2 regions of the Fictibacillus sp. 7GRE50 genome follow, and region 2 is predicted to be linked to the other one. Evidence: a T-box and tRNA genes for the amino acid it is inferred to sense, from the RefSeq annotation. Region 2 holds a T-box; the other holds one or more tRNA genes.
The links. A T-box is a leader RNA that pairs with one kind of tRNA and senses whether it is charged. The one in region 2 lies ahead of argS (arginine--tRNA ligase), so its partner is inferred to be a tRNA-Arg.
Positions count from the first base shown of each region.

Region 1: it encodes a tRNA-Arg, which carries the amino acid that the T-box ahead of argS (arginine--tRNA ligase) is inferred to sense. The anticodon was not compared.

Region 1 is NZ_JACZDW010000001.1:87,851-103,897, forward strand. Features, by position in the region: gene ilvD (dihydroxy-acid dehydratase) at 1-1,574, opposite strand, end outside; gene ilvE (branched-chain-amino-acid transaminase) at 1,599-2,501, opposite strand; tRNA gene IHV12_RS00410 (tRNA-Arg) at 2,806-2,882, opposite strand; tRNA gene IHV12_RS00415 (tRNA-Gly) at 3,071-3,144, opposite strand; gene IHV12_RS00420 (metallophosphoesterase family protein) at 3,226-3,756, opposite strand; gene IHV12_RS00425 (XTP/dITP diphosphatase) at 3,741-4,349, opposite strand; gene IHV12_RS00430 (GerMN domain-containing protein) at 4,772-5,809, opposite strand; gene racE (glutamate racemase) at 6,006-6,800, opposite strand; gene ptsP (phosphoenolpyruvate--protein phosphotransferase) at 7,013-8,725, opposite strand; gene IHV12_RS00445 (phosphocarrier protein HPr) at 8,725-8,991, opposite strand; gene ptsG (glucose-specific PTS transporter subunit IIBC) at 9,005-11,077, opposite strand; gene glcT (glucose PTS transporter transcription antiterminator GlcT) at 11,274-12,128, opposite strand; gene IHV12_RS00460 (helix-turn-helix domain-containing protein) at 12,277-12,501, opposite strand; gene IHV12_RS00465 (acyl-CoA thioesterase) at 12,657-13,124, opposite strand; gene sdhB (succinate dehydrogenase iron-sulfur subunit) at 13,226-13,981, opposite strand; gene sdhA (succinate dehydrogenase flavoprotein subunit) at 13,984-15,744, opposite strand; gene IHV12_RS00480 (succinate dehydrogenase cytochrome b558 subunit) at 15,760-16,047, opposite strand, start outside.
Region 2 is NZ_JACZDW010000003.1:195,370-211,803, forward strand. Features, by position in the region: gene IHV12_RS12160 (2-oxoglutarate dehydrogenase E1 component) at 1-800, opposite strand, end outside; gene rarD (EamA family transporter RarD) at 972-1,907, opposite strand; gene argS (arginine--tRNA ligase) at 2,012-3,694, opposite strand; T-box leader at 3,741-3,945, opposite strand; gene IHV12_RS12175 (hypothetical protein) at 3,993-4,274, opposite strand; gene IHV12_RS12180 (MATE family efflux transporter) at 4,362-5,723, shown strand; gene msrA (peptide-methionine (S)-S-oxide reductase MsrA) at 5,741-6,703, opposite strand; gene IHV12_RS12190 (DMT family transporter) at 6,777-7,721, opposite strand; gene IHV12_RS12195 (GDSL-type esterase/lipase family protein) at 7,812-8,636, shown strand; gene IHV12_RS12200 (group-specific protein) at 8,618-9,025, opposite strand; gene proC (pyrroline-5-carboxylate reductase) at 9,161-10,000, shown strand; gene IHV12_RS12210 (GDSL-type esterase/lipase family protein) at 10,136-10,792, opposite strand; gene IHV12_RS12215 (hypothetical protein) at 10,952-11,350, shown strand; gene IHV12_RS12220 (DUF2515 family protein) at 11,360-12,574, opposite strand; gene IHV12_RS12225 (DUF502 domain-containing protein) at 12,665-13,237, opposite strand; gene dat (D-amino-acid transaminase) at 13,259-14,125, opposite strand; gene IHV12_RS12235 (hypothetical protein) at 14,335-14,586, opposite strand; gene nadE (ammonia-dependent NAD(+) synthetase) at 14,677-15,498, opposite strand; gene IHV12_RS12245 (kinase-associated lipoprotein B) at 15,552-15,926, opposite strand; gene IHV12_RS12250 (hypothetical protein) at 15,919-16,239, opposite strand; gene IHV12_RS12255 (rhodanese-related sulfurtransferase) at 16,368-16,434, opposite strand, start outside.

The DNA.
Region 1 (16,047 bases), on a different contig from region 2:
CAACCTTCTTTTCGTTCTTTTAAGTCTTCTTCCGTTAATAAAACGTGAATCGTTCTATTTACTAGATCAATTAAGATTGGATCACCATTATTCACGAACGCGATAGGTCCGCCTTGTGCCGCTTCTGGCGAGATGTGACCGATAGAGATTCCCCGAGACGCTCCAGAAAATCTGCCATCCGTGATCAGTGCTACTTTCGTACTCAATCCTCTTCCAGCAATAGCTGATGTGGGAGAGAGCATCTCCGGCATACCTGGTCCACCCTTCGGTCCTTCGTATCGAATGACAACGACATGCCCTTCTCTTACTTCACCATTATTAATGCCTTCGATCGCTTCTTCTTGGGATTCATAGACGATCGCCTCGCCTTGAAATGTTTTTATTGAAGGATCAACAGCTCCCACTTTGATAACACAGCCATCTGGCGCAATATTTCCATAAAGTATAGATAAACCGCCTACTGGCGAGTAAGCATTATCTTTCCTACGAATAACATCATCATCCATAATTTCCGCATGCCGGACTCGGTGCTCTAACGTTTCTCCACTTATCGTTAACCGATCGTTATGGATGGCTCCTTCCATTCTACAGAGTTCATTGATGATCGCACTGACACCGCCTGCTCTGTGAACATCTTGCATGGAATAATCCGATGCAGGACTGATCTTTGATAAATATGGAATTCGCTCTGCGATCTCGTTGATTGATGATAAGTCATAATCAATCTCAGCTTCATTTGCGATAGCAAGCATATGAAGAACGGTATTCGTTGAGCCACCCATCGCCATGTCTAATGCAAATGCGTCATCAATTGCTTCTTTCGTTATAATATCTCTTGGTTTTATATTGTTTTTCACAAGATCCATAAGTGACGTTGCAGCCTCTTTGATCAGTTCTCTTCTTTCGTCTGAGGTAGCTACGATCGTTCCGTTACCCGGCAGTGTAATACCTAGCATCTCCATAATGGAATTCATGCTGTTGGCTGTAAACATACCTGAGCATGATCCACAAGTCGGGCAAGCACTCGTTTCGAGTTCTAAAAGTTCTTCTCTCGTCATCTTTCCAGCTAAATGAGAACCTACTCCTTCAAATACCGAGGCAAGGGATAGGGATTTTCCTGCCATAGACTTTCCGGCTTCCATTGGACCACCTGAAACAAATACTGCCGGAACATTCGTCCTTACAGCTGCCATTAACATACCCGGCGTGATCTTGTCACAGTTAGGTATGTAGAACACACCGTCGAACCAATGGGCGTTGATAACCGTTTCTGCTGCGTCTGCGATGACCTCTCTGCTTGGGAGTGAATACCTCATACCGATATGCCCCATCGCAATTCCATCGTCTACGCCGATCGTATTAAATTCGAACGGAATTCCACCAGCTTCTCTAATGGCTTCTTTTACCCATTCACCTACTTTGTTTAGATGCATATGCCCCGGAATAATATCAACATAGGAATTACAAACACCGATAAAAGGTTTATCCATATCCTCTGGTGCAACTCCCGCTGCGTGGAGAAGACTTCTGTGCGGGGCTCTATCGATTCCTTGCTTGATCATATTACTGCGCATATCTGTAACACTCCTATACTTCTTTTATCCAGCTTGAACAGCTTGGTTCGGATACACCTTAACTCCTTCTTCAACTACTTTTTCTCTAAAGGATTTTAAAAGTTTGTTCGTATGTTCACCTGGTGCTCCGTTTCCGATTACTCTTCCATCAACTTTTACTACCGCAATAACTTCAGCTGCAGTTCCAGTTAGAAATACTTCATCTGCCACATAAACATCATGTCTCGTGAATGGCTCTTCAACCATGTTGTATCCTTGTGCTCGTGCGATCTCAACAATCGCGTTTCGAGTGATTCCTTCTAAAGCTCCTAAGTATCCTGGCGGCGTCTTGATCGTATTTCCTTTGATAATGAACACATTATCAGCAGAACCTTCCGCCACGTACCCTTGATCGTTCAGCATCAATGCTTCACTAACTCCAGCAAGACTAGCCTCGATCTTAACTAAGATATTGTTTAGGTAGTTTAGCGATTTAACTTTAGGACTTAACACATCCGGACGGTTCCTTCTGCTTGCCACCGTTATGATTTCTAAACCTGTTTCATAAAGTTTTTTAGGAAATAGTGCAAGCTGTTCTGCAATGACAATGACTCCCGGTTGGCCGCATGTAAAAGGGTCCAACCCTAAGTTTCCTTTTCCTCGTGAGATAACTAGTCGAATATAAGCATCACGATATTTGTTTTTCTGGAGCGTTTGAACGATGATGTCTGTTAGTTCTTCTTTAGTGTGTGGAATTGTCAGCATAATGGATTGAGCTGATTCGTATAAACGCTGAAGATGTTCGTCTAGCCGATATACATTTCCGTTATAGACTCGAATACCTTCAAACACCCCATCTCCATATAAAAATCCATGATCGTAAACTGAGACTTTGGCGTCTTCCTTTAATACGTGCTCACCATTAACATAAACCCATTGCTCCTGCATCGTGATCCTCCTTTACGTGTCAATTTGAATTATTTGAATTTTTTAAAAATAATTTAATAATTGTTGACAATATTACGCCCATCTTATTAAAGAATCAACCACGAATTTTCGATATTTCACCGAATTCTGACTTTTCAGTTATTTTGCACACGCTTTCATTCCCATGCCCATAAGGTTTTGAAGCTTTAACGCGTTGCATTGTAAACATTTTTAAAGCGCTTTCATCAAAAATAAAAAAACACGCTTGATATCCTTTAATAGAGGATATCAAGCGTGTCGAAAAGTTGTTATTATGTAAGTATTATGGCGTCCCAGGAGAGATTCGAACTCCCGACCGTACGCTTAGAAGGCGTATGCTCTATCCGGCTGAGCTACTGGGACATATGTATTGGAGCCCCTTTCGCATAGTAATGGCGCTTTCCGCAATTACCATGCGCTGCGGGCACACAGTGATTTGTTCCACCCGTCGACTGTGGATACAAATATATTTTTATCATGCATTTTAATTGTAAGATCTGTTAACTTCAGATGTAACTTTTCATGGACCATTTGAACGTGAGAAAAACAAATGGAGCGGGTGATGAGAATCGAACTCACGACCAGAGCTTGGAAGGCTCTTGTTTTACCACTAAACTACACCCGCAGACAATTTAGACCTTGTCGCGACGACATAACTAAATATACATGATATCTAAATTATAGTCAACCCATTTTCTCAACTTTTTTATTTTCTAACTGTTTTTTTTTCAAATGTTCTACTTAACTGATCGATACGTATACCATTGAGTGAATAAAAACTTACCGATATCCTATTATCTTCAATCTCCAACAACGCATATGTCTTTTCAAAAGAACCTCTAGGCAGCCTGATACTCCCAGGATTGATAAAGATCATTCCCTCACGTTCAAAGGCTTCAGCTACGTGTGAATGCCCAAAACAAGCAATTGCTGCACCTGTTTCCTCTGCCCTGTATGCGAGTGAAAGATAAGACATTTTTACATCGTATAAATGACCATGTGTTATATATATACAAGTATCTCCCAACAGCTCAATGGCTTCGTTAGGAAAATCATCGCCTAAATAATCCATATTACCTTTAACCGTTACAAATCCAGACATTTCTTTAGATGATGTCGAAAGCTCTGAATCACCGCAATGAATCATAAGGTCTACTTCATTTTGATAGCGGCTCTTTAATGTTTCTAACTCATCTGTTAACCCGTGACTATCACTAACGATTAAGGCTTTTCCCATAAGAGATCCTCCTCATTGATCAGTTTTTTTAGTTTTTCCAAAGCTATTGCTCTATGACTAATTTTATTTTTTTCTTCTTTTGCTAACTCTGCCATCGAACGATTTAATTGAGGAAGAAAGAAAATCGGATCATACCCGAAACCTTCCGTTCCCTTCTTTTCTCTTAAAATCTGACCTTTACACTCCCCTTTTACAACTAGCGTTTCTTTTTGAGGTCTCGCAAAAGCCAGAGCACATACAAACTGAGCGTTTCTATCGTTATCTTCAACATTCTGAAGTTCTTCTAAGACTTTGTTCATGTTCTCTTCATCACTTTTATGTATACCTGCATACCTAGCTGAATAAACGCCAGGTCGTCCTTCTAAAGCATGGATCTCTAATCCTGAGTCATCCGCGATAACAGGAATATTCATCTGTTTAGAGATGGTTTCAGCTTTTAAAATAGCGTTCTCTTCAAAAGTGACTCCAGTTTCTTCAACGTCAGGACTTCCTTCAATATCGTTTAAAGTGAGGATCTCAACCCCAAAACTTCCTAACATCGATTGAAATTCTTTAGCTTTACCTCTATTTTTCGTTGCAACTAAAATTTTCATTAGGTACGCCTCCGTTTTGTAAAAAGTTTTTCTATAGGATTGTGATATTACTGTCATTTGGTGAAGCGTCTTCAACTATAAAATGTACGCCTCCCATTTGGAATGCGAGGGACATAAAGCGGAATCAAATACTTTAAAAGTACAAAGGTTGTCCAAAGCTCTTCTCATTTCGCTTGCAAAAGATTGTTACTTTTGCATGTTCATTCTCATCGTCGACAAAGTTGATTGGAGTGTAAGGTTTGAGACTCCTGCGGGACGAGCGGTCAGGTGAGACCCTTAAAGGCGCAAAGCGGCAAGGGGCTCACCGATCGCCCCGCGGAAAGCGAGACACCTGAAACGGAAATCAACTACTTTCAAAACAACAGAGCAATAAAAAAAGAGACGAATATTCGCCTCTTTACTGTATCACAACCTATTTAATTTTAAAATTCACCTGTATTCACTTTTTTAGGTCTTGAAACCGGGGCTGTAAGTTCTTTACCTTTTTCATTGAATATCTTAGACTTCCCATCAACTTTAATCGCCACTTTCTTCACTTCAGATAGCTCTGTAAGCGAAAGAACAATTGAATTTAACACTTCATCTGCAATCATGCTTTCTTCTTTATTATCCAGCAAAGCTCCATTGAAGTTTAATGTAACAACACCATCTTTGACGACAGGTGTACTTAACAGTTTCACATCTGTTCTAAAGTCTGTTAAAAGGCTGCTTTCTGCAGATGGACCATCAATTAGATGTTCGATCGTTGCTGTTACTTTATCTGTCCCCTCTTTTGCAACTCGACGCGTTACAGGTACATAATACGTTTGATCCTGTGTTTGTGCCAAGAAATAGAGAGTTACGAGTTCACTATTCGTGATATCTGCCACACTGCCATTTTCGAGATTTATCCCGTCAACACGACTCACACCGTCACCAACTGGTGTATTATTAACAGGCATTGAATTTTGGTTCTTTCCTGCGATTTGTATTTTAACTTTTTTTATGTTGTCAAACTGAGTAAGTGTGAATGTAATAGCTTGCAAGATCTTCATTTCATCCGCTGCATTATACTCTGTAAATTCCTTTGAAAAATTTGCCGTAGCTGTCCCCTTTTTGATATTTACCGATAACACTTCTGTATCAGCTGGCAGAACAGCTTGAAAACCGTTAGGGAGCAGATTGCTTACAGGTCCGTCTTTTACAAGATACTGCAATACTTGTTTAGCCGTTTCATCGTTCTTTGGAAGAGCCAGTACCTGTGGGACAACCATCCCGTTGCTGTCGAATAAAAACAGTTGCCGCTTATTCGTTTGCTCTGCACTCGCCGCTTTGTCTTTCTTATCCAGCGACTGACCTTCTTTCACGTAATTCACTTTAGGGGGATCAAGCTCATTTCCTGCTTTCTCTCCCCATAGTCCGCAACCTGATACCAGCAATGAAGCTGATAATATGATAAGCGGTGCTCCTGACTTCATCATTTTGCGCATACTTTCCCTCCTCAAGTGGTTTGTACTATTATGTATACGAGCTATCCTCTCCCATTAGACCACTTGTACAAAAAATAAAAGAGACTGGCTTTAATTAAAAGAAAAGAGCAGAACCCCAAAAAGGATCCTACTCTTTCAATTCAATATTCTAATTATGAGGTTACCTAATTTTCATGCTCTTTGAAAACTATAACTTCATACATTCTACTTTTTCAATCTTACGGTCTAGCCAATGGTTGGCGATCTGCAGGAAATGATCGCTCTCTGCTGTCGCTAAAAATCGGTGCATCGGTTTAGCATCTTCTGTATTTAAAAGCCCACTATGGTCTAAGATGACAGAAACTTCACGCGCAGTTTCTGCACCTGAACAGATCAACGTGATATGTTCACCCATCACTTGCTGAATGATTGGTCTTAACAACGGGTAATGAGTGCATCCCAGAATTAACGTATCGATGGAAAGATCCTTAAGTGGATATAAAGTTTCTGAAACTGCACTTAATGTCTCTTCACCAGATAACTTACCTTGTTCAACAAGCGGAACGAACAACGGACATGCTAAACTTTCTACGATTACATCGTTACGAATCTGTGTTAGCGCCTGTTTATAAGCACCACTATTGACCGTCCCGACTGTCCCTATTACACCGACATGATTATTTTTCGTCGCTTTTAAAGCGGAACGGGCACCAGGATGGATAACTCCTAAGACAGGAATGTCTAACTTTCTCTTCGCTTCTTCTAAAACTGCTGCAGTAGCTGTATTACAGGCGATAACGAGCATCTTAATCTCCTGTTCTAAAAGAAAGTCAATCATTTCCCACGTATAAGCCCTAACTTCTTCAAATGGTCTCGGGCCATACGGACACCTTTTCGTGTCTCCTAAGTAGATAATCTCTTCTTTCGGTAGCTGTTTCATGATCTCTCTTGCTACCGTTAAACCTCCCACTCCTGAATCAATGACTCCAATGGGTCTATTCAAAAAACATCGCCTCATCTCTATATACATAATGGCGTTAGTCACTGTTTTCTATTCTGCTAATATTTTTATGAAATTGCAAGACCATTCGTTAATGGAATGTTTTAAATCCGAGCAACCTGGAGCGGAAATCAACCACTCTCGTGTCCAACCCTACTCACTCAAACATCTATAGAAAAAGACTATGGAAATTTCCCCATAGTCTTTTTTCCACTTTAGAAATTTTCTTCTGCAAACTTCACAACGTCTTCCATTGTTTCCATTTGTAGAATTTCATCCATGTGTGCACTGATCTTTTCTTTAGACAGACCGAGAATCTGACTACGAGCAGGAAGTACAGATGTAGCACTCATTGAGAATTCATCCAGACCAAGCCCAAGAAGAATTGGAATTGCGATCGGATCGCCTGCCATCTCTCCACACATACCAGCCCATTTACCTTCTTTATGTGCTGCATCGATAACCATTTTTACTAATCTTAAGATTGCTGGATTGTACGGCTGATACAAGTAAGAAACTTGTTCGTTCATACGATCTGCAGCCATCGTATATTGAATCAAATCGTTAGTGCCGATGCTGAAGAAATCAACTTCTTTAGCAAAAGTATCTGCCATTACCGCTGTTGATGGAATTTCCACCATGATACCTACTTCAATGGATTCTGAAACTTCAATTCCCTCAGAAACGAGCTTTTCTTTTTCTTCTAATAAGATTCCTTTAGCAGCACGGAATTCTCCAAGTGTTGCAATCATCGGGAACATGATCTTCAAGTTCCCATATTGGCTTGCACGAAGAAGTGCTCTAAGTTGCGTACGGAAAATGTCTTGCTCTTCTAAGCAAAGGCGAATCGCACGGAATCCTAAGAAAGGATTTAACTCTTTCGGAAGATTTAGATAAGGAAGTTCCTTATCTCCACCAATATCGAGTGTACGGATAACTACTGGTTTACCTTCCATCTTTTGAAGCACTTCACTATATGCCTTGAACTGCTCTTCTTCAGTAGGAAGTTGATCACGGCCCATGTAAAGGAACTCTGTACGGTATAAACCAACGCCTTCTGCACCGTTCTCTAGAACACCTTTTACATCAGCTGGTGTTCCAATATTAGCCGCAAGCTCAACTTGAACAGAATCGCTTGAGAATGTTTTTTCATTCACTAGCTTTGCCCATTCCGCTTTTTGCTTTTGATATTGTTTTTGTTTTTCTTCATACGTAGCGATTTCATCTTCAGTAGGATTCACGATTACATGTCCATCCAGACCGTCGATAATTACCATTACGCCGTTCTCAACGTTCTCTGTAATTGTTTTAGTCCCTACTACTGCAGGAATTTCCATTGAACGAGACATGATTGCTGAGTGAGAAGTTCTCCCTCCAATGTCAGTTGCAAAACCTTTAACAAAATTACGGTTTAATTGAGCCGTGTCAGAAGGAGTTAAATCTTCTGCTAAGATGACAACCTCTTCTGTGATACTTGCAGGTGTAGTAAACGTCACATTTAACAAGTGTGCTAAAACTCGTTTTGAAACGTCACGAATATCTGCCGCACGCTCTTTCATGTATTCGTTATCCATGGATTCAAACATATTGATGAACATGGATGAAACATCGTCCATTGCAGCTTCAGCGTTAACTTTTTCATTTTCAATCTTTTGTTTTACAGCATCAACTAGTTCTGGATCGCTCAAAACAAGAAGATGGGCAGCAAAAATCGCTGCCTTATCTTCGCCTAACTCTTTGTTCGCTTTTTCTTTTATAACAGAAAGTTCCTCTTTGGAAACGTTAAGCGCTGCTTCAAAACGATCGATTTCACTCGCTGAATCTGAAATCGATTTTCTTTCGATCGTTAATTCAGGGTTTTGAAGAACAAACGCTTTTGCGATTGCGATGCCGGCTGATGCTGCAATACCTGAAATTTTTTCAGACATTACTCACCAAGCCCTTCCTTTTTCATTACGTTTTCTAATGCAGCGATTGCTTCATCTGCATCTGAACCTTCTGCTTTGATCACGATTGAAGATCCTTGTTGGATCCCTAGGCTCATTACGCCCATGATTGATTTTAAGTTAACGCTCTTTCCGTTGTAGTCAAGTGTAATATCTGAGCTGAACTGACCTGCTTGGTTAACTAAAGTTGTTGCTGGACGTGCGTGAATTCCTGATTCGCTAGTTACTTTGAATGTTTTTTCTGCCATGATAATTACCCCTTTATTTTTTGAATGTAATAATATTTTCTTCCTCTATAGCCACAGTTCCTGTTTTTTCGACGGAAACTGTTTCATCCGATAGATTCGTGAATACAATCGGTGTGATTACGGATGGTGCATTTTCCTTAACAAAGTTCAGGTCAACCTTTAAAATCTTTTGACCGATCTTAACTCTGTCGCCTTCAGAAACAAAGCTCTCGAAACCTTCACCTTTCAGTTTCACTGTATCGATACCAAAGTGGATGAGAATTTCTTTGCCTGAATCTGACTCAATACCGATGGCATGTTTCGTCGGGAAGATATTCATTATCTTACCATTAACAGGTGAAACCACCAAGCCTTCTGCTGGTTCGATCGCAAATCCATCACCCATCATTTTTCCTGAGAAAACTTGGTCAGGAACTTCGGTGATCGGAAGTATTTTCCCTTTAATCGGAGAAACAAAACGATCATCATCTGTAGAAATCGATGAAGTTGGTGTAGCACCAGGATTGTTTGTTTCAACAACTTTTCCTTGTTCAGGCGTTTTCTCTGAATTCTTCGGTTTAGCTACAGTCTTACCACTGATAATATCTTGAATTTCACTCTTAATCGTATCTGAACGAGTTCCAAAGATCGCTTGAATGTTATTACCCATTTCAAGAACGCCGGAAGCTCCGAGTTTTTTCAATCGATCCTTGTCCACTTCCTTAGGATCATTTACAGAAACTCTTAATCGAGTGATACAAGCGTCAAGGTTAGAAATATTGGACTCTCCGCCTAATCCCTCTAAAATATTCGCTGCTAGTGAATCTTTATTGGACGGTCCAACATTCGTTTCAACTTCGTCATCCACGATTTCTCGTCCTGGTGTTTTAAGGTTCCATTTACGGATCGCAAAACGGAAACCAAAGTAATAGATCACTGCAAATACGAGACCTACAGGAATTACTAGCCACCAGTCTGTACGGTTAGGAAGTACTCCGAACAGTAAGTAGTCGATTACACCACCAGAGAAAGTCATACCTATTTTAACATTTAACAAGTGCATAACCATAAAAGAAAGCCCTGCGAAAATAGCATGAATTCCAAATAATACTGGAGCAACAAATAAGAAAGTAAACTCAAGTGGTTCCGTGATTCCTGTTAAGAAAGAAGTCAACGCAGCAGAACCCATGATACCCGCAACTATTTTCTTTTGTTCAGGTCGTGCTTCGTGATACATAGCTAATGCTGCAGCCGGAAGGCCGAACATCATGAACGGGAACTTACCAGTCATAAAAGTACCTGCTGTTAATTCAACGTTATCTTTTAGTTGTGCAAAGAAGATCGCTTGGTCACCACGAACAAGTCCTTCTGCTGCAGATTTATAAGAGCCGAACTCAAACCAGAACGGCGAGTAGAAAATATGATGTAGTCCAAAAGGAATCAATGAACGTTCGATCACACCAAAGATAAATGCTGCGACCGTCAAGTTCGAATTGATCATGCTTTCAGAGAACGTATTAAGTCCATGCTGTACAGGCGGCCAGATGAACGTCATAACAATACCCAGTGCTAAAGCAGAAACTGCAGTAACAATCGGAACGAAACGTTTTCCAGCAAAGAATCCTAAGTATTGAGGAAGTTCGATGTTATAGAACCTCTTATAAAGATAGGAGGCCAAGATACCGACGATGATACCTCCAAACACTCCCGTCTGAAGTGTCGGAATACCCAGTACGTTCGCAAAAGAAGGATCTTTTCCGATCATATCAGGCGTTACCCCTTCAATAACGCTCATGGTTACGTTCATGATCAAGTAACCAATAATTGCTGCTAATCCTGCTACACCTTCACCGCCTGCAAGACCGACGGCAACACCAACGGCAAACAGTAACGATAGATTAGCAAAAACAATGTCTCCCGATTTCTCCATTACGTCTGCAACAAGCTGGAACCATGCTGCATCTAATGCAGGTATTCTTTCAATCAACGCTGGGTTTTTAAACGCATTACCAAAGGCAAGCAAGAGACCTGCAGCTGGCAAGATCGCAACCGGCAGCATAAGCGCTTTACCTACGCGTTGAAGAACACCAAATAATTTTTTCCACATAGGAAGTCCTCCTTTTTATTATGATAACCCTTCCATTTACTTTCGCATCAAACAAAAAAAGACATAAATAAGAAACATGAGTAAATCCCTAATCAGAATTAATATATCCTAATTAAGCATCTGCTACACTTTTGTTTCTTACTTATGCCTGATCGAATCAGTAACACGTAAAAACGAGTTGTTCTATATTCATTTATCATTTGTCTTCATTGTCATAACGCGAAAGCCTTTGCAAATGCATTGTCAAATATACTGCTTCTGCATGGGGCACGGGTTTTTGTAAGGTATTTTGCATAACCTTAATCAACTTCCACGCCAAATTGTAGCATAAAGGATATTCTTCTTTCAACACTTTTGCTAACTTTTCTTGCTCTTCCATGATATCACCCATAGAGACCCGTTCTATCGCATGCCTTAGATGACGAACAAGACGTAAATAATTGATGCTTTTCGTATCGATCGTAAGGTCTAATGAATGTTGGATCATCTGCATCAAAGTGTTGATGAGCTCTGAATGTTTCTTTATATCAGTTACACTTTTATTCGTAATAGCACTGTGAATATGAAGTGCAACAAAACCGATCTCCCCTTCAGGAAGATGAATCCCTAACGATTTATTGATGATTTCGATCGCTTCTTCAGCGACAGTATACTCTTTCGGATACAGTGTTTGAGTTTCTGTTAGAAATGGGTTTTTAATATCCATATTCTGTTCTAATCGTTTGATCGCGAATGTAATATGGTCGGTTAACGCAACATGTATATGTTCGTTTAACTCATTCTCAAAACGAGTTCGTATGTGAACAATTACATCATTGATCAATTCTACAATCTTTTCATCTATCGAATTTAATAACGTTTTATATTGTTCTTGTTCGTTTTCATCTCTCAATACAAATAACTTGTCCACTTGCTTAGGAAGAATCTCTTCACCTGGTTTCTTGCCGAAGCCGATTCCTTTGCCAATAACAATTCTTTCTTCATCGAAGGAATCAATAGCAATAACCACATTATTATTAAGAACTTTTTTCACTTGCAGGCTTTTGTTCATGAATTTTTTCACCTTTTTCATTTAGGTCCATAAACCACTAACATCATAACTTTCATCATAGCGGAAAACTGTTAGAAAAATCAATTACACTTTTTACCTGCTGATAATCAAACTGAAAACGGCTTTCACAATGAAAGCCGCTTTCTGACTAAATCTCGAGTTCTCCAAGCCTCAATAACTCTACAACGGCTTGAGAGCGTCCTTTAACCCCAAGCTTTTGCATGGTATTCGAAATATGGTTACGAACTGTTTTCTCACTAATGAATAATTGTTCCGCAATTTCTTTTGTGGTCTTATCTTGAACTAGTAGTTCGAAAACTTCTCTCTCTCTTTTTGTAAGTAGAGGCTTCGGTCGGTAGTGTTTATCTTTCAATGAATTCACCCCTCCTTGCTAGGGTTTAGGAACCGCCAACGAATATTGGAAGTATTTAGTCAACATATAGTATGTAAAGAATCAGATGGGAGTGACTTGGTTCATTTAAAAAGTATGAAGAATATTACGGATAAACCATAAAAAAAAGCCCATTTTCATACATGGGCTTCTTTAGAAAAATTATTTAGTTGGTTTTTCAACTCTTCATTCCACTTTACGGGACGTCCATTTCTTCTAGAAATCTGTACGATAGCACCTCTCCCTGTAAATACAGGAATCTTCTTCTCATTTATGCCTAAGTAATGGATGTCTATTGAAGATGAACCTACTTCATTTATTTTCACATATACTTTTAATTTTTCATCGTACATGATCTGGGCCAAATAGTCACATTGAAGGTCTGCCACTACCGGAATCTCTTCTGAATCTGGAGCACCCCAGTCAGTCATCAAACCCAGTTCCTTAAACATCGCGATTCGTGATTCTTCCATATAAGTAAAGATATTCGTATTGTTCACGTGGCCAAATCCGTCAATCTCACCAAAACGTACTTGCAATTCGTGATAAAAAGAAAAGCCCTTCTGCCAATCATCCATATTTGATATGTAATCTTGCCTAGCCAAATTCTTTACCGCCTTTCCATACAGATATTTAATGAATCGCTATTCAGTTATTTGTTTTTAAAAAAAGCTTCTCCCTGATGAGAGAAGCTCTGTATGATACTTTAACGATCACTTCCAAAGAAGTTCTTGAAAGCTTGGAAGCTTGTATCACGGTTAAGTGCAGCGATTGATGTTGTCAAAGGAATTCCTTTAGGACAAGACTGCACACAGTTTTGAGAGTTACCGCACTCTGCAAGACCTCCGTCATCCATGATCGCGTTCAAGCGCTCTTCTTTATTCATCTCACCAGTTGGGTGAGCATTAAATAAACGAACTTGAGATAAAGGCGCCGGTCCGATAAAGTCCGAGTTCGTATTTACGTTCGGACATGCTTCTAAACAAACACCGCAAGTCATACATTTTGAAAGTTCATATGCCCACTGACGCTTAGTCTCAGGCATACGAGGTCCTGGTCCAAGGTCGTACGTGCCATCGATTGGAATCCAAGCTTTAACTCGTTTAAGTGCATCAAACATTCTACTTCTATCGATCGCCAAATCACGGACAACCGGAAATGTTTTCATTGGTTCAAGACGGATCGGCTGTTCTAACTGATCAACAAGAGCCGTACAAGATTGTCTAGGCTTTCCGTTGATCACCATGGAACAAGCTCCACAAACTTCTTCTAAACAACCCATCTCCCAAGTAACGGGAGTCGTAGCTTCCCCTTTAGCGTTAACAGGGTTTCTACGAATTTCCATAAGAGCAGATATTACGTTCATGTTTGGACGATGAGGAATCTCAAACTCTTCTAAATATGGGGCAGTTTCTGGGTTATCCTGTCTTGAGATGACGAATTTCACCATTTTTGTGCTCATTCTTACACCCCTGCCTTCTTCTTAGAATAGTCACGTTTACGTGGCTGGATTAGCGAAACATCTACTTCTTCATACTCGAATTCTGGTCCGTTCGTTGTTGGATTGAATTTCGCTTTTGTTGTTTTTAACCATTGCTCATCATTACGTTCAGGGAAGTCCGGTTTATAATGGGCTCCACGACTTTCATCACGGTTAAGAGCACCGAGTGTAATAACACGAGCTAGCTGAAGCATGTGCCATAGCTGACGTGTAAATGATGCACCTTGATTGCTCCACTTGGAAGTATCGTTAATATTGATGTTTTTATAACGCTGCATCAATTCTTGAATCTTTTCATCTGTTTGTTTTAACTTATCGTTGTACCTTACAACCGTTACGTTGTCTGTCATCCATTCTCCAAGCTCTTTATGGATCACATAAGCGTTCTCAGTTCCATCCATAGATAGAATATTGTTGTATACTTCTTGGTCTTTTTTCACTTGGTTATCAAATACAGTAGAAGGTACATCCTCAACTGTTTTTTCTAATCCTCTAATGTATCGAACAGCCGACGGACCAGCTTCCATGCCGCCAAAAATAGCTGAAAGCAGCGAGTTAGCTCCTAATCTATTAGCACCATGATACTGATATTCACACTCACCAGCTGCAAAAAGGCCTGGAATGTTCGTCATCTGATCATAATCAACCCACATGCCACCCATTGAATAGTGAACAGCAGGGAAGATTTTCATAGGAACCTTACGTGGGTCATCTCCCATGAACTTTTCGTAGATCTCAATGATTCCACCAAGTTTGATATCAAGCTCTTTAGGATCTTTGTGTGAAAGATCAAGATATACCATGTTCTCACCATTGATTCCTAGCTTCAGATCAACACACACGTGGAAGATTTCACGTGTAGCGATGTCACGAGGAACAAGGTTACCGTATGCTGGATACTTCTCTTCTAGGAAGTACCAAGGCTTTCCGTCTTTATAAGTCCAAACACGTCCACCTTCACCACGTGCAGATTCACTCATTAAACGAAGCTTGTCATCACCAGGTATGGCCGTCGGGTGAATTTGAATGAACTCACCATTCGCATAATAAACACCTTGCTGATAAAGAGCTGATGCTGCTCCACCTGTGTTAATAACAGAGTTAGTCGACTTACCGAAAATGATTCCAGGTCCGCCAGTCGCCATAATAACTGCATCTGCAGGAAAACTTACGATTTCCATCGTTTTCAAGTTTTGTGCGGTGATTCCTCTACATTGTCCTTCGTCATCAATAATGGCAGATAAGAATTCCCATCCTTCATATTTCGTTACTAGACCTGCAACCTCATGACGACGAACTTGCTCATCAAGTGCATACAATAACTGCTGACCCGTTGTAGCACCAGCAAATGCAGTACGATGATGCTGTGTTCCTCCGAAACGACGGAAGTCAAGTAATCCTTCAGGCGTTCTGTTAAACATTACACCCATACGGTCCATTAAATGAATGATTCCTGGCGCTGCGTCACACATTGCTTTAACTGGAGGTTGGTTTGCTAAGAAGTCTCCACCGTATACAGAGTCATCAAAATGCTCCCACGGTGAATCTCCTTCACCTTTTGTATTTACAGCACCGTTTATACCACCTTGAGCACAAACAGAATGCGAACGTTTTACTGGAACAACTGAAAAGAGGTCAACGTTCACACCAGCTTCAGCTGCTTTGATCGTAGCCATTAAACCGGCGAGACCTCCGCCAACAACAATTATTTTCTGATTACTCAATTTGTCTCACCCCTTTTAAATGAATGCAAAGATTGTTCTTACGCTAACAATAGCAAGTGCAACAAATACACCCATTGTTACGTATGTTGAAATTTTCTGTGAACGAGGCGAAACTGTAAGGCCCCAGCTGACAAAGAACGACCATAATCCGTTAGCAAAATGGAATACTGCTGATAAAACACCAACAAGATAGAAGACAACCATGAATGGAGAGCTTAAGATGTCTGCCATCATATCAAAGTTTACTTCTTGTCCCAACGCAGCCTGTACACGTGTTTCCCATACATGCCAAGCGATAAAGAC
Region 2 (16,434 bases):
TCTGAGAAAATTAATTCATAAGGTTTGCCAAGAACGTGAGCAAGTACGTTCAGACGCCCACGGTGTGCCATTCCGATCAGAGCATGTTCTGCTCCGTCACGGCATCCTTCTTTAGCTGCTTCATCAAGCATCGGTACCAGCATATCAACGCCTTCGATAGAGAAACGTTTTTGCCCAACGAATGTTTTATGAAGGAATTTCTCAAATCCTTCAACTTCACTCAGGCGTGTTAAAAGGTTTTTCTTATCTTCAGCCGAAAATTTAGGATAATGTTGGCTAGTTTCAACCATGGTGTTTAACCATTGGCGCTCTTCAGTCTCATGTACATGACTGAATTCATAAGCGATTGTTTTCGTATACACTTCCTGAAGCATTTGGATGGCTTGATAGCCGTCTTTAACACTAGATGGCGCTTCTTTCCAAATAAAGGAAGGTGGTATCGCTTTCAAATCTTCTTTAGTTAAGTTAAATTCTTTCGGGTCAATATGGTGGTTGTCTTTCGGAAATTCCCCTACTGGGTATAAGTTAGCTGCTAAGTGACCGTAAGTGCGAATGTTTTCTGCTAATTTTAATGCAGCTGCTAATTTCTCGAAATCCAATCCATCAAAACTCTGTGCAGTACGTTGATTTGATACAGAGCCCTCAATAGGAGGCCCCCAAGCATCAAATTTCTCTTTGAATGAACTGTCAACAGATTCCGGATCCACACTATATTGATCATATAGTTCAAGGATGTAGGCCATATTTGGTCCACTTAGTCCCTGCCAAGGATTTTCTGATTTGGAACGTTGATGACTCATCTTTTGTTCCCTCCTGCTTCCCTTTGTAAGTATTGTGCTGTTGCTGTTAACAGGTGATTCATCATTTCTCGCCATTGAATTTTTCCCTATTTAAAGCGCTCTCAAACAATGAATGAAAAGAACCTTATCATTGATAAGGTTTCAACTGTAACAATGGTCATTGCCATTATACTATATTTTCGCAGAAAGTGAATTTTGTTTTTTACGATTTATGAGATAATTTGCCCATTTTGTTTTGCTGACCGTAAAAATAAGGAGCGCGATCCATATCAAGGTAAATGAAATGACATGAATCTGACTAAATGTTTCATGATACAAAAATACACCTAATACGAGCATGATAGTGGGAGCAATGTATTGTAGAAAACCGATCATCGTCATAGAGATCCGCTTTACACCTTGCGCAAAGCAAAGTAATGGGACTGCAGTCACAAGTCCAGCTCCCCATAAAAGTAGTGTCGTAGAAGTGCCTCCAGAAATAAATGACGCCTCCCCGTTCCATTGAAGATAGATCAAATAAATGAAAGCTAATGGATAGACAAACATCGTCTCAAATGTTAAGCCCGTTAACGAGTCAAAACTCCCAAGTTTTTTTACAAGTCCATACAGGCCGAACGAAAGAGCTAGAGAAACAGCTACCCAAGGGAACTCTCCATGTTGCCACGTTAATAGAAAAACACCACATGCGGCTAATACAAAGGATACGAGCTGCCAGCTGTTTAATTTTTCTTTCAATACAAGCATGCCCAGAATTACACTAACAAGTGGATTAATATAATAGCCTAAGCTAGCTTCAACAACATGGTCTGTATTGACGGCCCAAATATACATGACCCAATTCCCGCTTATTAATAGTGAAGCGGTAAATACAGATAGAAATTGTTTCTTATTACCAAAGAGCACTTTTACATCTCTTGTAAGAGCGTTTTTCTTATTTAATAAGAACATTACAGCGATCATTAAAAGAAAAGACCATAAGATGCGGTGTGCTAAAATCTCAACGGATCCTGCTGATTGAAGTGGTTTCCAATACAGTGGAAGGAATCCCCATATTAAATAAGAAAAAGCGGCATACCATATACCCTTCGTATGTTCATTTAATTTCATTGTCCGTTCCTCGATCCCATAATTTATATGAAGTTATAAGATTATATAACGGATTCTAGATGATTTGCTACTAAATAAACTTCGCAGCAAAATAACGGGTAACTTTACATTTTATTCGGTGTTTGAACGCCTAATAATCGTAATCCTTCTTTCAGGACGATCTGAACTGCTGCACATAACGCAAGTCGTTCCGGCGTTTCTTTAGTGTTTAATATTTTCACATTTGCATAGTAGTGATTAAATTTATGAGATAACTTTAAGACATATTTTGAAATAACAGATGGTTCTTTTCTGCGAAATGCCTGTTCAACAACTTCAGGGAATTCATTTAATACAGATATGATCTCCCAGCTTTCTGATTCGATAGACAACTCTTTCGGAACACTTCCGTTAAAATTTCCTTTATTTAATATTGTCTGTATTCGAGCAGCTGTATACTGCACATACGGCCCCGTGTCGCCCTCAAATTTAAGCATCGTATCAAGCGAGAATTCCACATCGTTTCCTTTTTCATTTTTTAAATCATGAAAAATAACCGCGCCTACCCCTACTTGTCGTGCGACATTCTGTAAATCTTGGAGTTCAGGATTTTTACTTCTAATATTTTGTTCTGCTAACTTTACTGCTTCTAAGATAACAGTTTCTAATAGTACAGTTCTTCCTTTTCGTGTACTCATCTTTTTACCATTCTGTAAAATAAGCCCGAAAGGAACATGATGCATGTGATCAGCCCAATCGTGTCCAAGCTTTTTCAATACGCGTTTCACTTGTTCAAAATGTAGAGATTGTTCGTGACCGACAACATAGAATGCCTCGTCAAAGTCATAGGTCTTCTTTCTATAGATGGCAGCAGTAATGTCACGTGTAGCATACAGAGTGGCGCCGTCCGTTTTTTTGATCAAACACGGTGGTAGATCTTCACCTACTCTTACAACCTGGGCACCATCAGAGAGTTCTAACAAATTCTCTTCTTGCAGGGCTTTTACGGAAGCTTCCATCTTATCGTTAAAGAACGCTTCACCGTTATAAGAATCGAAATGGACATCCAATAATTTATAGATGTTCTGAAATGCGTCTAAGGAAGCTTCTTTAAACCAGATCCATAATTCTTTTGCTTTGGGATCATTATCTTCTAATTTTTTAAACCACATTCTCCCTTCATCATTTAACGAAGGATCTTTTTCAGCTTCTTCATGAAAGCGAACGTAAAGTTTAGTCAGCTCTCCGATCGGATTATCTTTTACCTTATTTTCCAACCCCCACTTTAAGTACGCACAGATTAATTTACCAAATTGTGTACCCCAATCACCTATATAATTAATTTTAACTGTCGTGTACCCACATTTTTCACTGATCGCGGCTATTGAGGAACCAATTACTGTTGAACGCAAGTGTCCCATTGAGAAAGGCTTTGCAATATTAGGAGAAGAAAGATCGATAACGATTGTCTTTTCCTTACCAAAACGATGATTAGCATAGTTGTTTTTCTCCTTTAATATTTGAGTTAACAGCGATGCAGCAGCTACTTTTTTATTTAAAAAAGCATTCACGTAGCCTCCAACAACTTCTATTTTCTCAAACGCATCTTGACTCGTTCCACCAGCTAACGTTGTTGCGATTTCATTCGGAGACTTCTTATAGATCTTAGCTAATTGAAAACAAGGAAATGCTAGATCACCTTGTTGAATTTGTTTAGGTTTTTCAATAGCGGAATCAATTTCTTCGAAAGATAGTTCACTACCAATTCTTTCTTTTAAATAAGCTGCAAATACTTTTTTACCGTTCATTCTTTAACCTCCCTAAAATAAAAAAATCCGCCTCTTCTAAATTAATAGAAGAGACGGATATTAACCGCGGTACCACTCTCATTGCCTAAAGGCCACTTGACTTGTTAACGGGAAGTCCCGGTTTGCTCTACTTCGTTTTCAAGCAAACATTTCCAAAGTGCGCTTCGTCTGAAGGTTGTGCAAGGCTTACACCAATCCCTTGCTCGCTATATAACATCCTTACAGACTACTCTCTTTTTCATAAATGTTCTGACATATAGTTTTTCATATTATATGAAGGTAAAAGCAAAAAGTCAACTTATTCCTTTTTATCAAAATCCAAGTAATCTCTCATTCGTTTAATGTATCGTTTTAACCGAAATAACGTTTCCGTTCGTAAATACTTTGAGTTGAAGGCAGCTGTAACTGCTGGGACCGATACAAACACTCCATGCTCAGTTACTCTAACCGGTATTACACCTGTATAGATTGTTTCTCCACTGCTTCTATATAAAAGCTCTGTTGAAACCAGTACAATTTTTTCATTGCTTTGCTCTCCTGGCAGAACAGATTGAACTTCAAAAAGAAATTGAACACTCATAGTTTCTCCTTCACGTATATTAGTTATGTTTTATGATATAATTCATTGTCTCGAATTGACAGTTTAACTACTAAAGGAAGTATGCAGATGATACAGACATATTCGTTAAGAAGTAAATATAAAAGTTTCTTAATACTGGTGATTCCCGTATTGATCACTCAGTTAAGCTTATATGCCATGAATTTCTTAGATACGGTTATGAGCGGCCGTTCAGGTGCTGATCAACTAGCAGGTGTAGCTATCGGATCGAGTTTATGGGTTCCGATCTTCACTGGACTAAACGGTATCTTAATGGCATTAACACCTATTGTTTCACAGCTTGAAGGAGCTAAGAATACAAAAAATGTGCCCCGGTCCGTCATGCAAGCTGTTTACTTGTCGGTCGTAATTTCAGTCATCGTTGTTGTATTAGGATCAGTTGTGTTAGATTCCATTTTAGGTGCGATGTCTCTCGAAAAAGAAGTAGAAAATGTGGCAAGAGGCTATTTAATCGCATTATCGTTCGGCATCATGCCGCTGTTTTTATACGGTGCACTTCGATCTTTCATCGACGCTTTAGGTCAGACTAGAATTACGATGTTTATCACACTGATTGGATTACCCGTAAATGCTATCTTTAACTACTTATTCATATTCGGTAAAGGTGGTTTTCCCGAATTAGGTGGTGTAGGTGCTGGTGTGGCAACAGCAATAACGTATTGGGTAACTGCCATTATAACCGTTATGATCGTTGTTAACATGAACCCGTTCAGAAGATATAAACTGTTTCGAACGTTCTATAAACCTTCTTTAACTGCTTGGAAAGAACAGTTGAAGATCGGCGTTCCGATTGGTCTTGCCATCTTCTTTGAAGTAAGTATATTTGCTGCTGTTACACTTTTAATGAGTGATTTCAACACGATAACAATCGCTGCTCACCAAGCTGCACTAAACTTTGCTTCATTCTTATATATGCTGCCTTTGAGTATCTCTTTTGCACTCACGATTGCAGTTGGTTATGAAGTAGGCGCGAAACGCTTTAAGGATGCCGCGCAGTATAGCTATATAGGAATCGTTACGGCTGTTGGCTTTGCCCTAATTCTCTCTGGTCTCTTAATGGTGTTTGATGAACAAGTAGCGAGAATCTATTCAAAAGAACCAGAAGTCATTCAACTTACGACTTCGTTCTTATGGTATGCGGTGTTCTTTCAACTAGCTGACGCTATAGGCGCTCCGATTCAAGGTGCACTAAGAGGCTATAAAGATGTAAATGTCACCTTTATGCTTTCATTTATCTCATACTGGGTGCTCGGTCTACCGGTGGGATACTACCTAGCTAATTTTACGTCGCTTGGTGCATATGGGTATTGGATCGGATTGATATCTGGTCTTTCAGCTGGCGCAATCATTTTATTTGCTCGATTAAAATATATACAATCACATTCTTATTCCTCTTCTGAACAAAAATAAACCAGCCCAAGGCTGGTTTATTTTTGTTCGAACAGAGTGAGGTATTCTCCATATCCTTTTTCTTTTAGTTCGTTCTTAGGAATAAAACGAAGTGCTGCAGAATTGATACAATATCTTAATCCACCTTGATCTCGTGGACCATCTGTGAATACATGTCCTAAGTGAGAATCTGCATCCTTACTTCTCACTTCCGTCCTGATCATACCGTGAGATAAATCTTCCTTTTCTTCGACAGTAGATGAACGAACAGGTTTTGTAAAACTAGGCCAGCCACAGCTGCTATCAAATTTGTCTAAAGAACTGAAAAGAGGCTCCCCAGAAACGATATCCACGTAGATCCCTTCTTCTGTATGGTTCCAAAATTCATTTTGAAAAGGAGGTTCTGTTGCATCTTTTTGTGTAACGTTATATTGCATAGGATTAAGGGTTTTTAGTATTTCTTCTTTTTGCCCACTATCTACCCAGTGTGATTTGATAAAGGCATCTCGCCCTGAGCCTTGGCGATAGCGTTTGTAATGAAAAGGATTCTTTTTATGATAATCCTGGTGATATTCTTCAGCAGAATAAAACGTATCAGCAGGTAAAATTAAAGTTGCGATCGGCTTGTCGAATCGACCGCTCTCTTCTAATTCCTTTTTTGATTTTTCAGCGACCGTTTTTTGTTCTTCATCATGATAAAAAATGGCAGTACGGTACGAATCTCCACGATCGTAAAATTGTCCGCCAGCATCAGTAGGATCAATTTGTTTCCAAAAAACTGAGACGATTTTTTCATACGAAATGATGGATGGATCAAATGTGATTTGAACGGCTTCAAAATGGCCGGTTGTTTCACTGCAGACTTCCTTATAAGTTGGATTTTCTTTGTGACCACCTGTATAGCCTGATTCTACAGAAATGATGCCTGGCCACTCTTCAAATGGTGTGACCATACACCAAAAGCATCCTCCAGCAAAAGTAGCTTTTGCATAGTTACTCATGAGATCAATCTCCTTTTTTCATCTGTTTGTTTCATCATATAAGAATGCCCATAAAAAGCATAGAAAAAGGCTCTTACCCTTTTTTTACAATTGGACCTGATGTTACTGGTGGCATGATCGGTGCAGGAGTTGAACGTCTATTTTGTTTTCGCGTATTTTGCAAGAAGTAATACAGCCCCGCTAACACGATAGCACCACCACTCCATTGGGAAAGAGTTAGTGATTCATCAAGTAATAGGTAAGCTAACAAAGTTGCCCCAACTGGTTCACCTAAGATTGCCATTGATATCGTAGCAGCTGTTACATATTTTAATAGCCAATTGAACAATACATGTCCAAATACAGTTGGTATGATGGCAAGCAGTACAAAGATCCCCCATTCTTTCTCTGGATACCCAGTCATCGGTATAGACAAAGTCAAATTATAGATTCCAAAAACAATGACAGCAACAAAAAATACAGAAAAACTATAAAGTGTAGCAGGAAATGTTCTTAGAAGCTTTTGACCGATCAGCATATGAGCTGCAACTACAATCGTTCCTAAAATAGATAAAACATCTCCTTGAATATGTTTTATTGAGATGCCAATATCTCCCCAACCAATCATAATAGCCCCAACGATCGCAACAACCATCCCAATGATTGCTGCCTTTGAAGTTCTTTCGCGAAACGCTATGTATGCTCCTATCATTACAAAAACAGGCTGTAAAGAAAGCAGTATCGTAGAGCTTGCAACGGTAGTTAATTTCAATGATCCCATCCAAAACAAAAAATGAAGAGCTAGAAAGGTTCCTGATAAAAATAACAAAAAGCCTTCTTGCCAAGTCATTTTTTTCAAAAAACGAACTTGTTTCCAAACGAATGGAAACATCAAGATCAATGTAAATAATAATCGATACATTCCTTGAACAGAAACAGGTGCATCTGACCATTTAACAAAAATAGAAGAAAACGATATTGCGATGATCCCAATTATTAATGGAATAAATACAGGTATCTTTAGTGAATTATTATTCAAGTGGTCACCTTTCACTTTCTAGGCATATTTATGATATTATCTATAACTAATACTTTTATTTTTAAAAAAATATGTTACAGGAGGATATATATGAAAAAAAGATATATCATCTCCTTGTTTGCTTTGCTATTAGTCATAAGTGCAGCCGGGTGGTATTATTATCCGCAATATAAGATAAACCAGATCAAGAAAGAATCTGTGATCGATCAAAGTGATTCATCAGATTCGAAACAAATCACTTATCTTCAATATCTAAAGAATTCTCCAAAATCCACTTTGAATCACCTCGTGCTAGGCGATTCAGTAGCTGAAGGAAGAGGCTCTGAGCAAGGTGGTTTTGCTAACAAAGTGAATGACAACCTGCAGGACTTAACAGAAAAAACCTTTATTCTCGAAAATCAAGGTGTTTCTGGTTTTACGAGTAAAGGCTTACTGAATCAACTGGACATTCCAGCTGTTCAGCAATCTGTAGAGAAAGCAGACATCATTTCAATAAATATTGGCGGTAATGACCTCGTACAAATTGCAAAGAAACAAGGTCCACTAAAAGCTATACAAAGTTACGATGATGTTAAATCTGATTATAAGCAAAACTTAAATGATATTTTCGAAAACATCAGAAAACATAACCCTAACGCAATAATAGTGTTGAATGAACTGTATAACGTTGTTAATGCTGAACAAAAATATTACCCAGCGACGGAAAAACTATTGAATGATTGGAATTTAATCGCATACGAAACAGCACTTTCTCACAAGCCAGCTTTGGTAGTTCCCGTTAGCGATGCTCTTCAAACAGACGATATGGATAAATGGTTGTACGATTCCATCCATCCAAATGAAGAAGGATACGATCGGATCGCTGCCAAAACCGTTACAACATTTCAAAATCAATCTTATAAAGAGGCAAGATAAGGTTCAGAAGAGCTGCACAATGCAGGCAGTTCTTCTACTACCCCATTCCAATGTATAATCTGTGGTAGAAAATAAAATGTAGTTGCTTCAGATAATTTTTGCAACACACCTTCCGGATCGTGCAAAACAACGATTTTCTTATTCCCTAAAGCTATACCCAGTTCAGTATGACACCCTTTCCCACCAGGTAAGACCACGATTGTTATATCAGCTTCCATGACTGCTTCATATTCTTTTATTCCTATTTCAGCCAGATCTTCTTTCGTCTCTGCTCTATCGTTAACAGTCCAATCATATGTAAGCTGCCAATGAAGTTTATTTTGCAGATCTTTACCTAACTTTTTTACACGTTCTATATTTTGAAATCCCGAAGCCACATAAAATTTCATTCACGCTCCTCCTTTGTTTCTTATGTAAAAATCATATTACAATCCAGTGGAAATGGATACAACGACTTGCATCTATTTGTGAACATGTTAACATAGTACTTTATAAATAAGTAAAATCATTGAAAGAGGGGTTGCATGTTAAAATACAGAAATATTACTTTTATTGGTGCAGGTTCAATGGCAGAAGCAATGATATCAGGATTGATCAACAAAGCCAAAATTTCTCCTGATCGAATCATAGCCGCGAACCACACGAATGAAAACAGAAGATTAGAACTAACGAACAGATATAACATTACGACAACTTCAGTTCAAGAACTCTCATTAACGAATACAGACGTGATTATTCTTGCGGTAAAACCAAAACAAGCGGAAGAAGTTCTTCAACAACTTCGACCCGCACTTCAAGATCACCATGTCATTTTATCCGTTCTTGCCGGAATTTCAACAACGTATATAGAGGAGATCCTAAACAGATCTTTACCTATCATTCGTGTTATGCCTAATACATCGAGTATGATTGGTGAATCCATTACAGGTATTAGTGCCGGTAAGTATGTAAAAAATGAAGATTTGGATTTAGCTCAAGAATTGTCGAAAGCTATTGGCAAAGTGAAAATTATATCTGAGAAACAGATGGATGTTTTCACTGGAATAGCCGGTAGTGGACCTGCGTATTTTTATTACTTGCTTGAACATATGGAAGATGTCGCTGTAGAAAACGGACTTGATCGTGAATTAGCCCGTGATATTGCAGCTCAGACACTTTATGGTGCAAGTAAGATGGTTATGGAGTCCGATGACTCTCCAGCTGAACTAAGAAAGAAAGTGACCTCACCAAACGGCACGACTGCGGCAGGACTTGATGCACTTGCAGAAAATGGCGGTGGTGTTGCCATTGAAAAAGCCGTGGAACATGCTGCAAAACGTTCCAGATCACTTAGAAAAGAATTTGAAAAAATTCCTGTTATGTAAATAAAATTCCGGAGAGGAGCTGTCATTATTGTGGCAGCTCCTCTTTTTTTGGTTATTGACTGGTTTTTATTTTTTAAAAATAGAATGCGCTTACGGTACGTGAAATTTTATTGGGTTTGAGTGCGGAACATTTTATCACTCAATTTCAGGAAAACCTAAATCAAACAGTGAAACGGCTATGACTTGATAGCCTTTTTTGTTTGGATGAATCGTATCAAAACAGACGAGCTCACTCTCTCTTCCCATAAAGACACTGTATAGATCTGCTACTTTCACATATGGCATCTTCTCATAGCTCTTGATCAAATCGTTAAACATGTTGACCCATTGCATGGCTTTACTCCATTTAAAGTACGGGTTATACAACGTGCATATTCTGATGATAAACGGCTCTGTTGAGTTTCTTTTTAATTTATAGATCTTCTTAAAAATTTTGTTTAGATTTTTTTTGCAATTTTCTAAAGCATGATAGATCAATTCTTCTTCTTTCGTAAACATATATTTAAAAGCCGCTTGAATAAGATCGTTACCACCAGCTGTGATTAATATGATTTTAGAATCCTTAATCGACCGTTTGATCTCTTTATCGCTTAAGGAATTTAATATTTCTTCGGAAGTTGTACCCGTTACTGCGAAGTTTTTTACTAAGATGTGCTTATCAAAAGTAGTTTGTGTGAAGTTTACAAATCTTCCCACATATCCTTTGCCGAACACCGGTGCTCCTACTCCAACAGTTAAGGAATCACCGATCGCCGTTAACAGCCATTCACATGAAGTATGTTCATCAGACATAAATCCCTTATCCTCCTTTTCAAAGCACACATTTCTATTATTAAAATATGATGTGTTTTAAATTTGGACAGGGCGTTTTCATCACTTCCACGAAAGGGTTATGTCCCTTTTTCATTCGTTGAATATACATATATAGAAACTATTATGAGGTGATTTTTTTTGAAAGAGAAATCTGTAAGAATGTTTCCATATGGCGGATACGACCCTTTTACTACACCAACTGCAAAGGGATATGCAAATAGCCAAACGGTACCCGGCAGACCGCCATACGCTCCAGCAGCTCCAGCTTCTATGCCACAGCAGCAATATTCACAAGGATTAACTCAACAGCCATTCATGCCATATATGATGCCAATGATGCCACCTGGTGCGATGTCACATCCAATGATGCAAGGTATGCCATTTAACCAACAGCAGAGTCAAGGCAATCAAAATTCAATGGGTATGATGCCGAACAATCAAGGATCTGGACTTAACTTCGGAAAAATGATGGGCGGAGCAAATCAAGTGATGGGGCTTGCACAGCAAATGGGTAACATCCTTTCCTTTTTTAAATAGAAGCCTTTATCAAAGGTTTCTATTTTTTTTGAGCATCTTATAATATCGATTAAAGAGAAATACAGACTCTATTTTGTGTAGACCAGACCAATACGTCATCCATGTGGAGGGAGAAGGTTTATTCACTAACTTCATCTTCTTTAATACATACTCTTCATCATCAAACCAATTCGAACCAAGATAAGGTCCACTACAGTTGTGCTTCCATACATCTAGAAGAAATGGACTATATATTTTCGTGTTATTTTTCACTTTGAAAAAAGAGAGCTTTTCTTTAGGAAACTTATCCGGAGAAGGATAGATAGCAGTAAAACTTTTGTGATCATAATCACATCGCGATCCCGTATGAGGAATAGCATTCGCAAACCTGTGTATGTTCGTTGCAAACTGTGTTTGAAATAATGTGGAGTATAAATTTTGTCCCAACCGAATTCTTTCATCAAGGTTCTTAAAATGGTTCATGTTTCTTCCAATTGATTGTTTCAACGGCCATGTAGGAAACAATATTTGCGAAAGTTTCAGCCATTCTTGTAGACGATATGTGATAGAATTTAATAATTCTTTATATTCTTCTGTTTGAACAAGTGCTTTTTCAATATGACTTTGTTCATTAATAATCTGTGCGACAGGAAGTAAAAAGCCCTGATGTTCTTGGCGTATATAAATCTCCCAAACGCCTTCAATAAATGGAGAAATGTTGAAATGATGACTAAGATGAAACAGAGATATTCCTGTTCTTTTACTCTCTTCGTATAAAAGCAGTTGAGGATAAGCATCCTCAAAAATCATACTGTTTCCTTTTTCAAGCATGTCGTACAATTTTGTTAGAAATGTTTCTTCAAGAATGTGTGGTAAGAACTCTCCTTTAAGATCACTCATAAAATATCCAGCGTTTCTAGAAACCATATGAGCTAAAAATGACCATGAGATCTCAGGGTGTTTATTATAGAACGTTAAATAAGCTGTGGTACGTGTGACATTATTTTTGTTATAGCGTTTCGTCTCTGCTTTGATTCTTCGAACTAACTCTTTGCTATTGCTTTGAAGATTTATCTTAACTTCTCCGTGTCTTCTTTTTATTCTTTTCCATTCATCTTGTAGCAACATCCTCTGCTCTTTACTGAGTTGCCAGATTACTTTTTCTCTATGAAAAAAGGGAAAGGCATTTATGACCATTTCGAACGGGATGAGTGTTAATTTTGTAAATAACCGTTTTGATGTCATCAGCTTAACACCCTCCTTTTCTTTCAATGTATGAAAAAAGCAAACGAAAAACACCCTTTCCGTTACAAGGGTGTTTGTTCATCGACTATTTTATTTAGTTGCTACGCCACCAGATAATAAAAACTTCATGGCATCTTCAGGTTTTACATCAAGAACTTTGATCTTGTCTTTTGGTACTAAAAAAGTGAAACCTGCAATCTGAAACGTTTGAGGGATGTAAACAGCAACGTGATCTCTCAACTCATCACTTAAACTACTTACATCTTCAGTCGTAACAAAACCTACACTTTTTACATTCAGTTCCGGATATTCAATCAGCACTACTTTGGAAAAAGATCTTTTCTCTCCAAAAAGAGAGTGAATCGTATCTTTTATCACAGAATAAATCGTCTTAACAAAAGGTGTCTTCTCTAGCACGCGATCGATAAGACTAAATAACTTTCCTGATACATATTGAGTAGACATCCAACCCAAGACAGTAATCAGTACAAGCGTCGTGATAAGTCCGATGCCTGGTATATAATCTTCTTTTAGAACATCTTTTAATAAGTTACCAAGGATGCTGTCTAAAAATCCAAAAATCTTATATATCAGATAAACAGCTAACACGATCGGAAGGATAGTCAGCAGTCCATTTATAAAGTACTTGAGTATTTTTTTCATATTTTCCCCTACAATTTAAGACTAGTTAACGACAGAAGTATTCTTTTTTATCTGTCTCTTAAAGTGGTCTTGCAGTTTAAGTGTTACAGGACCAATGTCGTATGTTTGATTCTCTGAGCCTACAAGTTTGGTAACTGGTGTTACTTCCATCGTTGTACTTGTAATGAAAACCTCGTCTGCGTTTAAAAGGTCATCTACAGAGAATGCTTCTTCTAGAACGGAGATGCCATTTTCTAGTGCTAATGTAATCACGATTTGTCGAGTGATACCATTTAAGATCAGATTTGTACTTGGATGTGTTTTCAATGTTCCATTTATTACGATAAATACGTTGGATGAAGACCCTTCTGTTACTGTTCCATCTCTGTGCTGAATCGCTTCTTGACAGTCAAAATCTGCCGCTTTCCGTTTTGCCATCACATTGCCAAGTAGGTTTAAGCTTTTAATGTCACAGCGCAGCCAACGGATATCTTCTGTTAGATAAGTGCTGATTCCACTTGCTTGAGATTTCGCAATGTTTTCAAGTGAAACGGATTTTGCAAAACCTGTTACAACACTTTGCATATTTCTTTCATAAAGATGATTTCTGGGTGCGACTCCACGAGTCATCTGAATGTAGACCATTCCATTCTCAATGTTGTTCTTACTGATCAGTTCATCTGTAAGCTTTTTAAACGTAGAAACATCATAGGGCATTGCTAGTTCAAGTTTCTTTGCACTTTGTTCAAACCTCGCGAAATGCTCTTTAAACGCAAAAGGTTTTTTGTCATAAACAAATACCACTTCATAGATTCCATCTCCGAAAAGGTAGCCTCTGTCTTGGGGATCAACTGGTATCGATCCGTCTTTAATAATTTGATCATGATACAAAACGTATGAATTTTCCATGATTTTACCACCCCATCACTATAATATGTATACAGTTGAGCTTTCATCTACTTTAAATGAAAAAGTGGATGCCTTCAAGTGTCACTTTGTCAGTATTCACCGTTGCTTTGAAGATCGTTGAATTTCAATACGGGTTGCTCGATTTCCAGGTTTAAACATCATACAAGCAATCATACAAAAAACCGCTTTTATAAGCGGTTTAATTCTCATTATTGCTTTACTGTTTTAACAACTTTATGATCCTCTACTGTAACGATATATAGTTCCTTGTCCATTTCGATCAAGAAGTCATTATCATACTGTTCTTTCAACTCTTCCTCAATCTTAAAAGGTTTCTTAAAATGCTCGTCGATAACATTTAATCGATCTTTTCTTTCGTTCTCGCGATTAATAGTATCATAAACAAAATATGCTAAAAATACGATACCTAATGAGATGATGATCTTAGCCGTTTTACTCAAAGTTATGTATCCCCTTCCCCTTTATTCCAAGAACAAGTATAACCTAAAAGCGGCAAAACAAAAACACCTGGTTTCCCAGGTGCTCTACTCTTACTTCCACCACGTATCGTGAACGGACGCAGGATGGTTTCTCTTATGCATCGTCTGGATGTATCTTTTTTCAATTTTTTCTTTAGATGACGAAGAAACTTCCTTTCCTTCCAGATAGTCATCGATTTCTTCATATGTTACTCCGAGTGCTGTTTCATCAGGAATCAGCGGCTTGTCGTCTTCAAGATCAGCTGTAGGAACTTTTAAATATAGACGTTCTTCTGCGCCTAGTTCTTTTAACAGCTCTCTTCCTTGTCTTTTATTTAATCCGTACAATGGAACGAGGTCGCATGCTCCGTCACCATGTTTTGTAAAGAAGCCAGTTATCGCTTCTGCTGCATGATCTGTACCGATGACCAAACATTGATAAGCGCCTGCAATATCATATTGAACTTTCATTCTTTCGCGTGCTTTCGTGTTCCCTTTTAGAAAGTTAGAAAGTTCTTTTTCAGTTGCCTTTGTAATGGCACTCATTGAAGCATCAACGGCCGGTTTAATATCTACGGTTAAAGATACATCTGGCTCGATGAATTTTAGAGCACGCTGAGCATCTTCTTCATCTTTTTGTACGCCATATGGAAGTCTAACCGCTACAAAAGTATATGTTTCTCCCGTTTCATCCTTTAGTTCGTTCATAGCAATCTGAGCTAATTTACCAGCAAGACTTGAGTCTTGTCCACCACTGATGCCAAGAACATAACCTTTTGCACTAGATTTTTTTACATAGTCCTTTAAAAATTGAATTCTGGATTTAATCTCTTTCTTTACATCAATTTTTGGTTCCACTTTCAACTCTGAAATAATCTGTTTTTGAAGTTCCAATTCTATCGCCACCTTTTGGTCTATAATATCTTTTTTCCACTGTCTATCCACTTTTAATCAAGCTTATAGTCTTTTTCTAATGAAAACAAACAGTCCAAAGAGCGTTTTGCCCAAGGACTACCGTCCACTTCTAACTTGTCTATGTACTGATTTAAGGCATGTTTTAAAGATTCTTTGTAGGAGGGAAGTTCACCATCGTAGCTTTTGATCGTATGAACTGGCACCCATGTTTTCTCTCCATAACTTAGCGCTCTTCTTTCTTGGAAAAATGGGACATCTGCTTGTTTAGGGTTATGAAGATCACCTTGCCAAGGGTGGTGTTTTACTGCCAAAACTTCAAATAACACCATCTGGTTACGCTCTTCTCCTGCTTTTCCTATATACTGCCCGGTTTTATAACTTGCGAGTACAAGGTTTTCATTATTCATCCCTTTTTGTCTCCTTCATCGCATTGATTTCATTAGACACTACAAAGGCAAGGTCTTCATTGCCGAATAACGATAAAACTTGTAGTACAGTATCATGAGGGATATGCTCTGCTTCTTCTATCGACACAGTTTGCTCTAGCATATGCATTACATACTCATTATTACTTTGATCTGGATACGCTTTAAGATAGACACCTTTAGGATCAAGCTTATTATTCACACACCATTGAGCGTAAATGATGATCATCATACCTTCATCTTTTTGATAATTACTTATCACTTGTTCAGAAACATCGTTTGCTTTATTATTCATCTCTATCACCTCTTTAATCACTCTTTTACGCTGTTTTTGCATTCCATTTTGAATAAAAAGTCATCTATATACCGTTAACTTTAAAACAGGAAAATAAAAAAAGCCAGTATTATCACTGGCTTTGTAGCTTAAACAGTTTGTTGTTCTTTTTGTTCTGTCTCATAACGGTTACGCGGGTGATCTAAACATTCTTTC